DNA from 2 places in the Tolypothrix campylonemoides VB511288_2 genome. Region 2 is predicted to be linked to the other one. Evidence: predicted binding sites of a transcription regulator. Region 2 holds the regulator's gene; the other holds the start of a gene.
What was found. The regulator HrcA, encoded in region 2, represses chaperone genes, less so after heat shock. The targets are predictions, from matches to a motif close to TTAGCACTCNNGANTCNNGAGTGCTAA.
Positions count from the first base shown of each region.

Region 1 (6,992 bases), 290 kb from region 2:
TCCGTGAGAGAGTTGCTACCAATCCTAATACGCCAATAGAAGTCTTGTTAGAACTGGGGATACAATTTCCAGAACAAGTGTTAAGCAATCCTGTCCTTCTCCTACTGTTGCTGGAAAATTTGAATCTAATAGAGCAAATGCCTTCAGCCACATTGATTCGTATAAAAATTGCGTTACACCCTAAAACACCCGTTCATATTTTGGAACAACTAGCACAAGATGAAAACTATTCTGTGCGTGAAGCAGTTATTGAAAATCCTAACTTACCAAAGAGCGTTTTGGAGCAGGTCTTACTTCAAGATAATAAAATAAAGTATTTACAATTAAAACCTGAGGGGTTACCTATTGTACTGACAAAATATACCAAAAATCATGATTTTCCATGGTCTGTGATAGCATTATTACACCCAAAAATTCCTCAAGAAATTTTAGAGGAAAAAGCACTTTCGTTTCATTGGTTAGAACGGTATGCTGTGACCAAAAATATCAACACTCCTAAAGATTGGTTAGAACTACTAGCCCAAGATGTTAACCGCATTGTTCGTGCTTCTGCCAAAGCTATGTTACAAGAACGATACTGAAGAATATTTGCCCTTGCATTATGGAAGTACGTACAACGTCACAAGCAGCTAAAAGTACTTGAGTTGTTTGGGACAACTGAGTGTGATGCAGGTTGTAGTTACAAACAGCAATGCCGAGTGTAAAAGCGGTTGTGGAGATAAAGCACATAAAAAAAGGTGGGCATTGCCCACCCTGTAGTATGGTGTGAAAAGGATTACATCATGCCCATGCCACCCATGCCACCCATACCACCCATACCACCCATACCGCCCATGTCAGGCGCACCAGCTGGTGGTTTCTTCTCGGGTTTTTCAACAACGAGTGCTTCGGTAGTTAAGACCATTCCTGCAATAGACGCAGCATTTTGCAACGCTGAACGTACTACTTTTGCAGGGTCAATAATTCCCGCAGCAATTAAGTCTTCAAATTCACCAGTAGCAGCGTTGTAGCCAATATTGAAATCGGTTTCCCGCACTCTTTCAACAACAACGGAGCCTTCAACGCCTGCGTTGTCTGCAATTTGGCGCAGGGGTGCTTCGAGCGATCGCGCTACAATATCAGCCGCAATCTTTTCTTCGCCACTGAGGCTTTCTTTAAACTCTGCTACTTTCTTGGACAGGTGAATGAGGGTTGTTCCACCACCGGGAACTATACCTTCTTCTACAGCCGCTTTGGTAGCGTTAAGAGCGTCTTCAATTCTGAGTTTGCGGTCTTTGAGTTCGGTTTCTGTTGCTGCACCTACTTTAATAACCGCAACACCACCAGCAAGTTTGGCGATGCGCTCTTGCAATTTTTCTTTATCGTATTCTGAATCGGTGTCTTCGAGTTGTTTGCGAATTTGACCAATTCTCTTTTGTACGTCTGCTTTGGTGTTGTCACCCGCAGCAACGATAGTTGTGTTTTCTTTATCAATTGTGATTCTACGAGCAGTTCCCAGCATTTCCAAAGAAGCAGCGTCTAAGCTTAAACCGATTTCTTCGGAAATCAACTGTCCGTTGGTGAGAATGGCAATATCTTGTAACATGGCTTTACGGCGATCGCCAAACCCAGGAGCTTTGATAGCGCAAACAGTCAGCACTCCTCGTGCTTTGTTGACCACCAAAGTTGCTAAAGCTTCCCCTTCTACATCTTCAGCAATCACCAACAAAGGTTGACCCAAACGAGCCACTTTTTCCAAAACAGGAACTAAATCCTGAATTGTGCTGATTTTTTTATCAGTAATGAGGATGCGGGCATTTTCAAATTCTACTGTCATCCGCTCGTTGTTAGTGATGAAGTAGGGAGATATGTAACCTCTGTCTATCTGCATCCCTTCAACAACTTCTAGTTCAGTTGTCAGAGACTTAGATTCTTCTACAGTGATTACACCATCTTTGGTGACTTTTTCCATCGCCTCAGCTAGCATGCTACCGACTTCATCGTCGTTACCAGCCGAAACTGAAGCCACTTGTGCGATCGCAGCCCCTTCCACTGGTTTTGCCACGGCGGCAATTTCTTGTACCAAAATATCGACAGTTTTGTCGATTCCCCGCTTTAGGGCAATAGGATTACTACCCGCAGCAACGTTCTTCAAACCTTCCTTGACTATCGCCTGCGCCAATACAGTTGCAGTGGTAGTCCCATCTCCAGCAACATCTTTTGTTTTTGATGCTGCTTCCTGGACAAGTCTTGCACCCGTGTTTTCCAGGGGGTCTTCCAGTTCAATTTCTTTAGCAACGGTGATACCATCATTAACAATTTGAGGCGCACCGAATTTTTTCTCTAACAGAACGTTACGACCCTTTGGTCCCAAAGTAATTTTCACGGCATCAGCTAGAGCGTTGATTCCTCGTTCTAACGCCCGCCGAGAGTCCTCATTGAATGAAACAATTTTCGCCATGTTTAGTTCTCTAGCACGTCCTGTTTTACAATTTAGCACTCAGAAGACAAGAGTGCTAATTTTTCCGGCAAAGACTGCGGATTGTTGGGAAAAAATTGATTAATATGTAGGTGCTTGGGTGGAGATTGGGGATTGGGACAAGGGGACAAGGGAGACAAGGAGGACAAGGGAGACAACCAACCCCAATCCACGCATCCACGCATCCAAAATTTCCCATCCTCAAGCCCCAATCCCCAATGATATAAGAAAGTAGCAATTGACAACGAGGACAAGGTAAAACTGAAGCTTAAAGACAAGCAGGCAAACTCAATGGCAAAACATGAATATATACAACGCCCTTCGTTACCTAGGTATTGCTGACCCCAGTGGTTCCGGCTGGTTGGCAGTAGTTTTTACATTTCTCTTAGCTTATGCAGTCACTTGGCGCATGATTCCCTCAGTTCGTAAGTTTGCCTTGAAAGTTGGATGGGCTGACCAACCAAATGCACGACGACTTAACCGCGAACCTCTACCCAATGCAGGGGGTTTGGCTATTTATGCGGGCGTGATTGCTGCGGTGGTACTCGCGAGTCTCTTACGACCTATTGAACTTGAAAGAGTGCTGGCTCAGGTACTCACTATTTTACTAGGTGGTTCGATCTTAGTACTTGTGGGTTTTATCGACGACCAGTTCGGTTTACCTCCTCTTTTTCGCTTATTAATTCAAATACTGACAGCTCTGTTATTGGTTGCCAATCGGATCACCATGAATGTTTCCTTTGGCACTCCATTTGACTATATACTATCGATATTACTAACAGTACTGTGGGTGGTAGGAATCACCAATGCCATTAACTTGATGGACGGCATGGATGGTTTGGCAGGAGGAGTCAGTTTTATCTCTGCCATGAGTCTACTCGCTGTTTCCGCCCAAGTTCCCAACCGTGCTGCAGCAACATTAGTTTTGGCAGCACTCGGAGGTGCAGCACTAGGTTTTTTACGTCATAATTTCCACCCCTCACGAATTATTATGGGTGATGCTGGAGCATACTTTTTCGGTTACGTACTAGCAGCTACTGGTATTTTAGGGAACTTACAAGCCCCCACAGCTGTCTCTTTAGTAGCTCCAGTTTTATTTCTACTCCTACCAGTGCTAGACACGACTCAAGTGTTTATCAGACGCTTGATGGCAGGTAAAAATCCTCTTAGCACTCCTGGTAAAGACCACCTACATCACCGCTTGCTTGCATGGGGTCTATCTCAACGTCATGCAGCGCTTACTCTTTGGACAATTGCTTTGATTTGCAATTTGTTGGCGATGAGATTGCAAAATATGAGTTTACTACAGATGCTTGCCACTACCGTTGGCATAGTCTCTCTCTTGGGCTTCGTGGTTTTGCAAAGAATACGAACGGCTTGAAGTATGAATTATGAAGTATGAATTATGAATTATGAATTTTATACTTATCATTCAGCATTCATAATTTATGAAATATGAATTGTATACTTATCATTCAGCATTCATAATTCATAATTCATAATTTTTTTTACATTACCATTCCGCCATCGACGTTAAAGACTTGTCCGGTAATATATGCTGCTGCTGGATCGGCAGCTAAAAAGCGTACCATCCCCGCAACTTCTTCTGGTTGACCGTAACGGCTTAAGGGAATAAATTTTAGAATTTCTTCAGATTTTAGGTCGCTTGTCATGTCAGTGGATATAAAGCCCGGAGCAACTGCGTTGACGGTGATACCGCGAGAAGCAAATTCTTTAGCGACTGTTTTGGTAAAGCCAATAACTCCTGCTTTTGCTGCACTGTAATTGGCTTGTCCGGGATTGCCCATTTGCCCTGCAACGGAGGTAATGTTAATGATTCGCCCCGAACGTTGCTTGAGCATAATTTTACTGACAGCACGAGTACAGAGAAAAACTCCCGTGAGGTTGAGATCGATGACGGCTTGCCAATCTTCTGGCTTCATGCGTAAAAGTAACGTGTCGCGAGTTATACCTGCATTGTTGACTAAAATGTCAACTCGGCTGAGTTTCTCCATGACCGTGTTGACTAAGGCTTCTACTTGGTCGGCTTTGCTTGCGTCTGCTTGTAATGCGATCGCCTGACCTCCAGCATCGGTAATTGTCTTGACAACTTCGTCAGCCGCACTGCTGGAACTGGCGTAGTTGACGACTACGTTCGCGCCCAGTTTTGCCAATTCGAGTGCGATCGCACGTCCAATTCCTCGTGAAGCACCAGTCACAACAGCGACTTGTCCGCGTAAATTTTGCAAATTCTCCGGCAATAAGTCCATTGAGTATTCCCTTTCATTGTTGTCGCGCTATACATAATAGGGCTATCTGAGTGCAAGAATAAAAACAATCGTTGAGACTCGGCGGATAACTGCTAGCAGAGATTACCATTGAAAAATCAAACTATAAAAAATTGGTGGGTATTACATGACTACCAAAAAGCAATTCAACAGCTTTGAAGAGATGCTATCTGGCTCTGATGTTCCTGTCTTAGTGGATTTTTACGCTGACTGGTGCGGTCCTTGTCACATGATGAGCCCGATTCTAGAGCAAGTCAACGCCCAACTCCAAGGGCGGATTAGAGTTGTCAAAATTGATACTGAAAAATATCCCCAGCTGGCAACAGAGTATCGGATTGAAGCTTTACCAACACTGATGGTGTTTAAACAAGGTCAGCCCGTGGATCGGATTGAAGGTGTCGTACAAGCACCACAATTGATACAACATTTGAATACGTTAATTTAACGACTTCATCCACTTGGATGACGCGTACTACTTGTTAAGTTTAAATAAAATGGGGGGTGAAGAAAGGTGTCACAAATTGTACTCAATCACCTCCTGTTTTTCCATGTTGATTGCAAAATTTCTTGTAGGGTGGGCATTGCCCACCCTAAGCCCATAGGTAATCTTCTAACGACAAGGGAGCCGTCTCAATTTTTTCAGCAATTTCAACAGCTTTAAATAAAAAAGCTCGAAACCATAATCATTTTCGGAGCTTTCACATACGGATATTTTAATTAAATAGTTGTATTATCCTGTTTAACTATAGATGACAACTTGCGACATATTGGGCTAGTTACTTGATTAACAATAAATTCTTTATGTAAAGTCATCTCAGCATAAGTTGTCCTGCGACCATCTATTTTAATAGTAACAGTTCCTCCACAACAGCTATTACCGCTAAGCCCTCTAGCAGGAAGTTTATTTAAATGTGTGGGCTTTGAACTAGGAAGACTAGCCGCACATTGTTGAGATAGTTGAGTGCATAAAATATGAACATTTGGAACTGAAGAAATAATACCTTCTACTATTTCTATACGGGGATTATTAAAACGATTGCGATCGATGGAGAATATGATGAACTTTGGTTTGATAAAAGTACAAATTTGCTCGGCAAATTTTTTAGCATTTCCACGTCCTGGTCTTCCACCATGATGAGGAAAAACAAGGATGTCAGCGCTCAAAGTCTTTTGATCTTGAATCAAATTGTCAAATCCTACACTATCAATATCCGCTGCTAGTATGGCCACTCTGTGAGAATCGTGAACTATGCCGATAACGGCTGATATTGAGTTAGAAGTTAATCGCCGTCCTTGTAAATCAGTTCCTCCAGCACCACTTAAATTTAATTCAGGTGTGGGTGCAAGGACTTCTATATTGACTGAACCAATGTTCAAAATCCCCGTTTTTGTTGTTGTTAATTCTGATGAAACTTTAGTTCCTCGTTTGCGAGCATCTTGTAAAGAATAACGTACATCCTTCCAAATTGCACTGTTCTTAATTGCATCAGGGTTTATATGTACGTTGTGAACTTTGATATCTTTATTTGAGAGTAAGTCAATTATCCCTCCAATATGATCTGCATCAGAATGGGAAATGAGGATATGTAAAATTTCTGTAATAGATAGATGCTCAAGAGTTTCTACCAACGTACCCCCTGGGGGACAGTCAATAACAATTACATCATTTGCATCTCTGATTAACGCACAATTTCCATGTCCAACATCTAAAATAATTAGTTCAGGTGAGTCCATCATCTTCATCTGGTTCAGGTGCTAATTCAAATTTTTCAAAATACAGATCATCAGGTTTTTCTGCTCCTGTGTTTACATAAGCAAATAAACGCATATCTGGTTTTAATGCAACTCTAATATTCTCTGGAATCAGAGAAGCTGGAAAACGAACAGCCGTATAGGGATTCCAACTAGGAACAAATGCATCTACAACAGGTTCATTAGATTCTTCATCAATATTAGCAATCCTAACTATCGTTCTACGAGGTTTTCTGGTACTTGGTACTTTCCCAGAAAGTTCTGAGGTACAATCTTCTATTCCCTTAGCAATCCTTGAAGCATTGGCTTCTTTTCGACTAAGTAGTACTGGGATTTTATGTCTCCATTTTCTAATCGAAAAAGATGTATCCATCTCTGTGTATTGTGTTATCAATATTGATGGAAATTTTATGTCATATAAAGCCGCAACTAATTCTGCTCCATAAAAATTAGCAAATCCCGAATTACTCAATCGGTGATCGCACACGGCACCT
Region 1 covers NZ_JBFPMW010000005.1:191,847-198,838, forward strand. Annotated here, with positions in the region: gene AB0756_RS17320 (hypothetical protein) at 1-581, shown strand, start outside; gene groL (chaperonin GroEL) at 776-2,440, opposite strand; gene AB0756_RS17330 (MraY family glycosyltransferase) at 2,760-3,839, shown strand; gene fabG (3-oxoacyl-[acyl-carrier-protein] reductase) at 3,967-4,728, opposite strand; gene trxA (thioredoxin) at 4,874-5,191, shown strand; gene AB0756_RS17345 (ComEC/Rec2 family competence protein) at 5,464-6,483, opposite strand; gene AB0756_RS17350 (hypothetical protein) at 6,467-6,992, opposite strand, start outside.
Region 1: groL (chaperonin GroEL) is a predicted target of HrcA. The motif match lies at 2,473-2,499, and genes of this name have one in related genera.

Region 2 (6,992 bases):
GGTAACAGATGCGGATGGAAGTGCGTTGTTTTTGTATAAACCGAACGGTCAAGTGAGATTAGAACAACTGCACTGGCAAGATAGCCGTCAGCGTAAAAATATCCGCAAAGCCTTAGAAACAGTCAGCAGCCAGATTACCTATGTGCCAAACTCCCAACCTTTAGCAACAAATACAGGAGTCTTGGATGACCACATGCATCGCCATTTGGGACCAGACATACACATCTTTGGCACAGCAATTCTAGTGAAACACACAGAACGAGGATGGCTGTATGTTTTAAGTCGCGATCCTGAGTACAGTTGGACGGAAACCAGACAAAAGTTAGTTCGGTTAATCGCAGATCAAACTGCGGTGGCGATCAAAAACGATGAATTAGCTGTAGAACTGAGGAAAAAAGAACGTCTCGACCAAGAATTAGAAATTGGTGCGGAAATTCAAAGAAGACTTCTACCACGCCAATACCCTACCATTCCAGGCGTGGCTCTTGCAGCTCGTTGTAAACCTGCCAATCGTGTTGGTGGGGATTACTATGACTTTATTCCTACGAATCACCATCAAATTCAGTACAACAACAACGGTCGTTCTGCTGAAATGGACGGTCGCTGGGGTTTAGTGATTGGGGATGTCATGGGCAAAGGTGTTCCCGCTGGACTCATTATGACTATGATGCGGGGAATGTTGCGGGGAGAAGTTTTACACAGTCATAGCCCAGGTCAAATTCTAGAAAATCTGAATCGAGTGATGTATGCGGATTTGGAAAATTCCCACCGCTTTGTCACTATGTTTTATTCGGAGTATGACCCCGCAACCAGGATTTTGTCATACACTAACGCTGCCCACAACCCTCCCATGTGGTGGCATGCCACTACAAAAACAGTCACGCGCTTGGATAGTTATGGTATGCTGATTGGCTTGGATGCCAGCAGCCAATATGAAGATGCCCGCGCCCAGTTAGAACCGGGCGATACTATTCTTTACTACACAGATGGGTTAACGGATGCCGCATCTGCAAGTGGCGATCGCTTTGATGAAGAAAACCTTCTTGTTGCGTTTAACTATGCTTGTCGGATTTGTAACAGTCCGGAAGAGATACTCGATTATCTATTTGACCGCGTGGAACAATTCATTGGTGAGGACAGGCAAAACACCGATGATATGACATTGGTTGTTTTGCAGGTTGAAGCTTCACAACGAGCGGTTAATTCCCATAATGAAGTTGGGTGAAATGTATACAGCAATACTACTTGTCTACACATAAATCTTCTTTTAGGTAGTGTAGATAGAGCTTCTACAGTCCTTTTGTTAGATAAAAATTTACATACATCCCAAGAAACTCATTCTTGAGATGAACTAGCTGTTTGGCACTGCAGACAGATAGCGATAACCGCAGGAGTCAATACTATGAAAAATGTAAGTTAAATGCGTAAGGAAACTTAACAATGGGACTTTATCCTACAGATGCAACTGAAAAGGCATACAATGGTAGCGATCGCAATGCTGTAAAATTCGGATTCACGCCTCAATCCGAACTATGGCAAGGACGTCTGGCAATGATTGGCTTTCTCGCCTATCTACTATGGGATCTCAATAGCTATAGTGTAGTGCGTGACGTACTCAATCTTCTTCCTCGATAATCACACACTACTGGTCTGCCTGATAAATTTTGATGGGTAAATCTCTTCAGAACCCTGACTTTTTCAAGAAGTCGGGGATCTTACAACTCCAAGCAATCGATACCATCCCGCCACACCCAGTACAAAATCAAGAAAAAACTTTAAACCAAAGATAGTTGTTGGGTATGTAATTATTAAAGTATCTTAATATTTCTATACAATAGAAATGCTGGTGTTGCTCGAAGCGCGGAGCCGATCGCAATTTAGAGATTGTCTGATGAGCGATCTGTTTGCCCTACCATGATTTTTTGAATTTTCACCCAAGATGGAGTCAATAGCGTGATTCAACAATTAGAAAAACCACCCAGTTCTCAAATTCACATAAAATTAAACGGTGAATCTACTACTGGGCTTTTTATTGCTATTACCATAATAGGTATATGGGCAGCCAGCTTAACTTACTTGCTTTCAGTAGATATTTCTAAATTTAATTTTATAACATTATTACTAGGGATAATTTGGCAAACATTTCTTTATACGGGATTATTTATTACTGCTCACGATGCGATGCATGGAGTTGTATTTCCTAAAAATAGCAAAATCAATCACTTTATCGGCTCATTTTCATTGTTACTTTACGGTTGGTTATCCTATAGTAAATTACTCAAAAAGCATTGGGTACATCACCACCATCCTGCGAGTGAATCAGATCCAGACTTCCATAATGGTAAGCAGAAAAACTTTTTTGCCTGGTACCTGTATTTCATGAAGAATTACTGGAGCTGGCAGCAAATTATTGTCTTAACAAGTCTCTATAACCTTTCTCATTACTTCCTTCACATACCCAAAGATAATTTGACTTACTTTTGGGCACTACCTGCCATCTTAAGTTCCATACAGCTATTTTATTTTGGGACTTTCTTACCCCATCAAGAACCAGAAGAAGGTTATTCAGAACCCCATCGCGCTCAAACAATCTCACTTCCCGTTTGGTTGTCATTTCTGACTTGCTATCATTTTGGCTATCATAACGAACACCATGAATATCCTCATGCAGCGTGGTGGCAATTGCCAAAAGTTTATAAATCAAAGACTGAGACAGTTTCACCTTAACCGCGATAAGTAGAAATAGTGTAAAGACGTGCTATTATAGCGCGTCTTTACACCATTAACCTATAGGAGTCTTTTCATTTCATAAAACGATATAAGTCGCAATTATTTTGTTTAAATTCCTTTCAAGAATTACGAACTAATGTTGTTTGCCGATACTGAGCAATATTATTTTCCAGTATTGCAGGGCGCAGGCAAAGATACGCAAGGGGACCAAGTAGGGGCACAAGCGCTACAGCCCAAAACAATTCAGGATTGTGAAATCTTCGCCTTGCCATATCATCACCAAGCACTGTGGGAAATAAAAGACAAAAAAGACACACTGCCAAACTCATACCGTTGATAAAGCGATCGCTGTGAAACTGCTGCCAAAAATCTACCCAATCACCAAAAAACAAACCATAACCCAGTATGGACAGAGTGCTGAAAGTGAGAATAAGACCGAACAAGCGAGAATCTAGAAAATTCAAAAAAGAGTCCTTTCGTCCTGCAAATTCTTGATTGGGTTCCCGAAAGGCTAGATAAGGTAAAAGACCAAGAATACCCGCACCAACACCAGCTAAAGCAAAAGGCCAAAAAGGAATCGATTGCATTCTGCCATCAAAGAACAAAACACCACTATAAATTAGCAACAAAATACCAACTAGCGCAAAAATTGAGAGTACAACTGGATTAATTGCCAACAAATTTAAGGTAAATATGTTTTTCAAGAGAGCGAGTGTTTCGTCTAGATGTAACGGAGGTGACAAAAATAAAATGTAGGCAATAAATCCAGCCCACAATGACCAAAGAGCTATTTTTCTATTCATGCTTTTCCCTAACTTCCAATCCCTAACTCCTGACTTCTAACCTCTGCGTCCAACTCAGGTAAAGGCGGACGTATACATAAGTAGATTAAAGGTCCAAACAGAGGTATCAATGCAACTAACCAGAAGATCTGAGGATTATCTAGCCCCCGACGGAACATATCATCTCGAAGTAACGCTGGAAACACCAGACAAAGCAAGCAAAAATCAAGGCTCATGACATGGATAAAGCGGCTGGTTTGCCACTGATGTGCAAAATCTCCCCAATCACCAGCCCCAATACCGCTAGCAACTAGTACAACAGTGGCAGCAGTTAGAGCAATACCAGTCCAGCGAGAATCTAGTATTGCCAAAAAAAGATTCTTCTTGCCAGGAAATTTTGGATTGGGCTCCCGTAGCGATAAATAAGGCAATAAAGCAAAAGCTCCAACCCCAAAAGAAGCTGTGGCAAACAGCCAAGCAGGAAGTCTTTGCCCTCTACCATCAGCAAACATAACCGCGCTGTAAATCAAAGGCCAGACGCCCATAATATAAAAGAGCGATATTACCAAAGGATTGATTCCTTGCCACTGACCAATACAAAGATTTTTAATCAACTCAAACGTATCGGGTTGGTTCGGAGGGGCGAAGAAAGAAGCGTAGAGAATCACGCTCAACCACAAAATCCCAAAGGCAATTTTTCTCAGCATAATTTAACTTATTACTAGTTAGTAGTTAGTCGTTAGTAGTTTTTCCATTAACAACTAACCAATAACCTTCTTAAGAGTTGAACAAACTGAAAGCGTCTGACAGGTAATCAGCAGCAGCAGACACGACCGCGATCGCACTTTCATAATCCAAGCGCGTTGGTCCCAAAACACCTACACTGCCCACAGGTACTAAACCTCGACGGTATGTAGAGGATATCAACGAGCAAGTACGGATGGGTTCCAAAGGATTTTCAGAACCAATACGAACAGTGACTCGTGGCTTACCCACTTCCTCAGCTTCTGGTTGTTCAAATATTAACTGCCAAAGTTGGTCTTGTTCTTCTTCCAGCAGGTGGATAAGCGTTTGCACTTGCTGTAATTCCGAGAATTCTGGTTGACGTAAAACTTCAGCAATACCGCGAACCATTATTTGTGTTGCAGATGGTTTAAGAGTGCGACGGCTAAGTTCTGCCAATGATTTTTTCAAAAAGTTGCTGTAACTTTGGAATTCTCGATCCAGTTCGCTCCAATCGAGATTGCCAAGTTCCACCAAACTGCGCCCCCGCAGATGGCTGTTTAAGAAATTAGATACTATTTGTAATTTATGGTCGATGGCTTCCGCATCGGTTTGTACGTTGTCTTGTTCGGGAGGTAAGTCCAAAACTGCTGAATGGGTTTCATATCCATCTGTGACGACAATCAGCATGACTCGTCCTGCTTCAATTTGCACCAGTTGCAGATGCCTGATAACAGCAGCACCAGTTTGTGGCATGGTGATGAGAGTAATGCAACCACTTAAGGTAGAAAGGATTTGTGCAGCTCCTTGCAGAATTGCTTCCCAACTCCACTCTTCCCATTTCAGATTTTGTTGGAGTACAACCTCTACTTCCTTACCTAAAGTTTCAGAAGGTGTAATTAGCCGATCGACATAAATTCGATAACCTGAATCGGAAGGAACTCTTCCTGCAGAGGTATGGGGTTGGTACAAGAACCCTGATTTTTCTAACGCGCCCATCACATTGCGAATAGTTGCCGAACTCACACCGAGGTTATATTCCTCAACAAGAGCTTTGGAACCAACAGGTTCTGCTGTAGCAATGTAATGACGTATGGTTGCCCAAAGTATATGTTGTTGCCGATTGGTTAACTGAACTTGCATAAGGGAATGGGTTACTAAAGCAGAATTTTAAGTAAAGTTTGAAAAAGTTAATGGAGACAAGCCCACAAAGGATTAATATTGGTAAAGCAAGGTATCAAAGTATGTATTTATTTTGAAATAGGTAGAGTAAAATTCCAGTATAGCCCCTAATAAAGTGTTCATTAACACAAAGTGAGTTGGATTAAAAAGCTTGAATCGCTCGAGTTAGAAAACTTGCATCTACCATGCATCATTTCATAAGCTTCTAAAAGACGCTGTATTTTAAGTTACTAATTTTTACCCAACCCAGAATAAATAGAGAGTGGTTGAGCAAGAGAGAGACTTGTTCTACAAAGATTAGAAGCTGAATTTACTGTGTTAAAGATAGCAAAAGCTAGTCAGAATTGCCATGGTAAGGAGTTGTAAAAAAAACTTTATCGCCCGGAATTAGTACTGAGGGATGGAAGGATCGACTAAATAAGAGTAGGCGTCAATTCCACCTGCAATGTTCTTAACATTTGTAAACCCTTGTGTCATTAACCACTGGCACATTTGGGCAGAACGGACGCCATGGTGACAGAGTACCCAAGTTTCAGCATGAGGATTCAAGAGAGTTTGAATTTGCTCCCCCCAATTAGCAAATTGACTCAAAGGTAGATTGACAAAGCCATCTATGCTAGCGATCGCCACTTCTTGTGGTTCGCGTACATCCACAAGCTGAAGGTCTGGCTCTTGTGAAGATAAACGTTGACCCAGTTCCTCAACGCTCACTTGGGTGAACTCTTGCTCAAAAGGTTTGCCTGTCATGAAGTTTTACGATAATGCGTGTATTTTTATGTTGACAGAAAATCGGCTGTTTTTTTGTTATTGAGCGATCGACAGATCCCCAACTTCTTCCCTCCCCAACGACCTGCCAATTCCAAAAGATTACCAAGGCGTAGTACTTATGCTTAAAGCACGCGGGCAATGAGCGTTAACGATTTAAACTAAATCCTAGTAGTGACGCTGCCGATCGTCCAGCAGCTATATATTTGTTTGTGCGCCTCTAACAGTCTATGTAACAAATATGACACAACGCTTATTTTTCAAAGCCATAACTGCTTGTCTCCTCATGCTGCTTCTCCTTGGTACCGCTGCTTGTAACAGCGCCAAAGCCCCATCCAACCTCGCTATCCCTTCCGGACAGCCAAATGCTGCTATCTTTGTTTCCCAGCAAGCGCCAGTGATGGTGTCGTTGCTGACAAATCCGGAACGCTTGCCAAATTCGGAACGAGATGGAGAAATCGCCAAGCTAAAAACAAGCTTATTGGCAAATACGGATATTGATTACCAAAAAGATATTCAGCCGTGGTTGGGTCAGGAAATCACACTGGCTGTAACTACCTTGGACTTGGATCGGGAACCGGAAAATGGCAGTAATCCTGGGTATCTTATGGCACTAGCTACCAAAGAACCAGAAAAAAGCCGTGAATTTGTAGAATTATTGTTTTCCAAGCGATCGCTCGCTGGGGCAAACTTAACTGTTGAACAGTACAAGGGTGTAAAGTTGATTTATGAGATTCCACAGGAAACACCCGCAGAAGAGAAACTAGGTGGATATTTTTCAGTTCCCAATCGCCAATCTAAAACCAAAAA
Region 2 covers NZ_JBFPMW010000005.1:476,953-483,944, forward strand. Annotated here, with positions in the region: gene AB0756_RS18480 (PP2C family protein-serine/threonine phosphatase) at 1-1,225, shown strand, start outside; gene AB0756_RS18485 (chlorophyll a/b-binding protein) at 1,441-1,635, shown strand; gene crtW (beta-carotene ketolase CrtW) at 1,957-2,727, shown strand; gene AB0756_RS18495 (hypothetical protein) at 2,850-3,533, opposite strand; gene AB0756_RS18500 (hypothetical protein) at 3,542-4,219, opposite strand; gene hrcA (heat-inducible transcriptional repressor HrcA) at 4,290-5,378, opposite strand; gene AB0756_RS18510 (rhodanese-like domain-containing protein) at 5,805-6,164, opposite strand; gene AB0756_RS18515 (DUF3352 domain-containing protein) at 6,424-6,992, shown strand, end outside.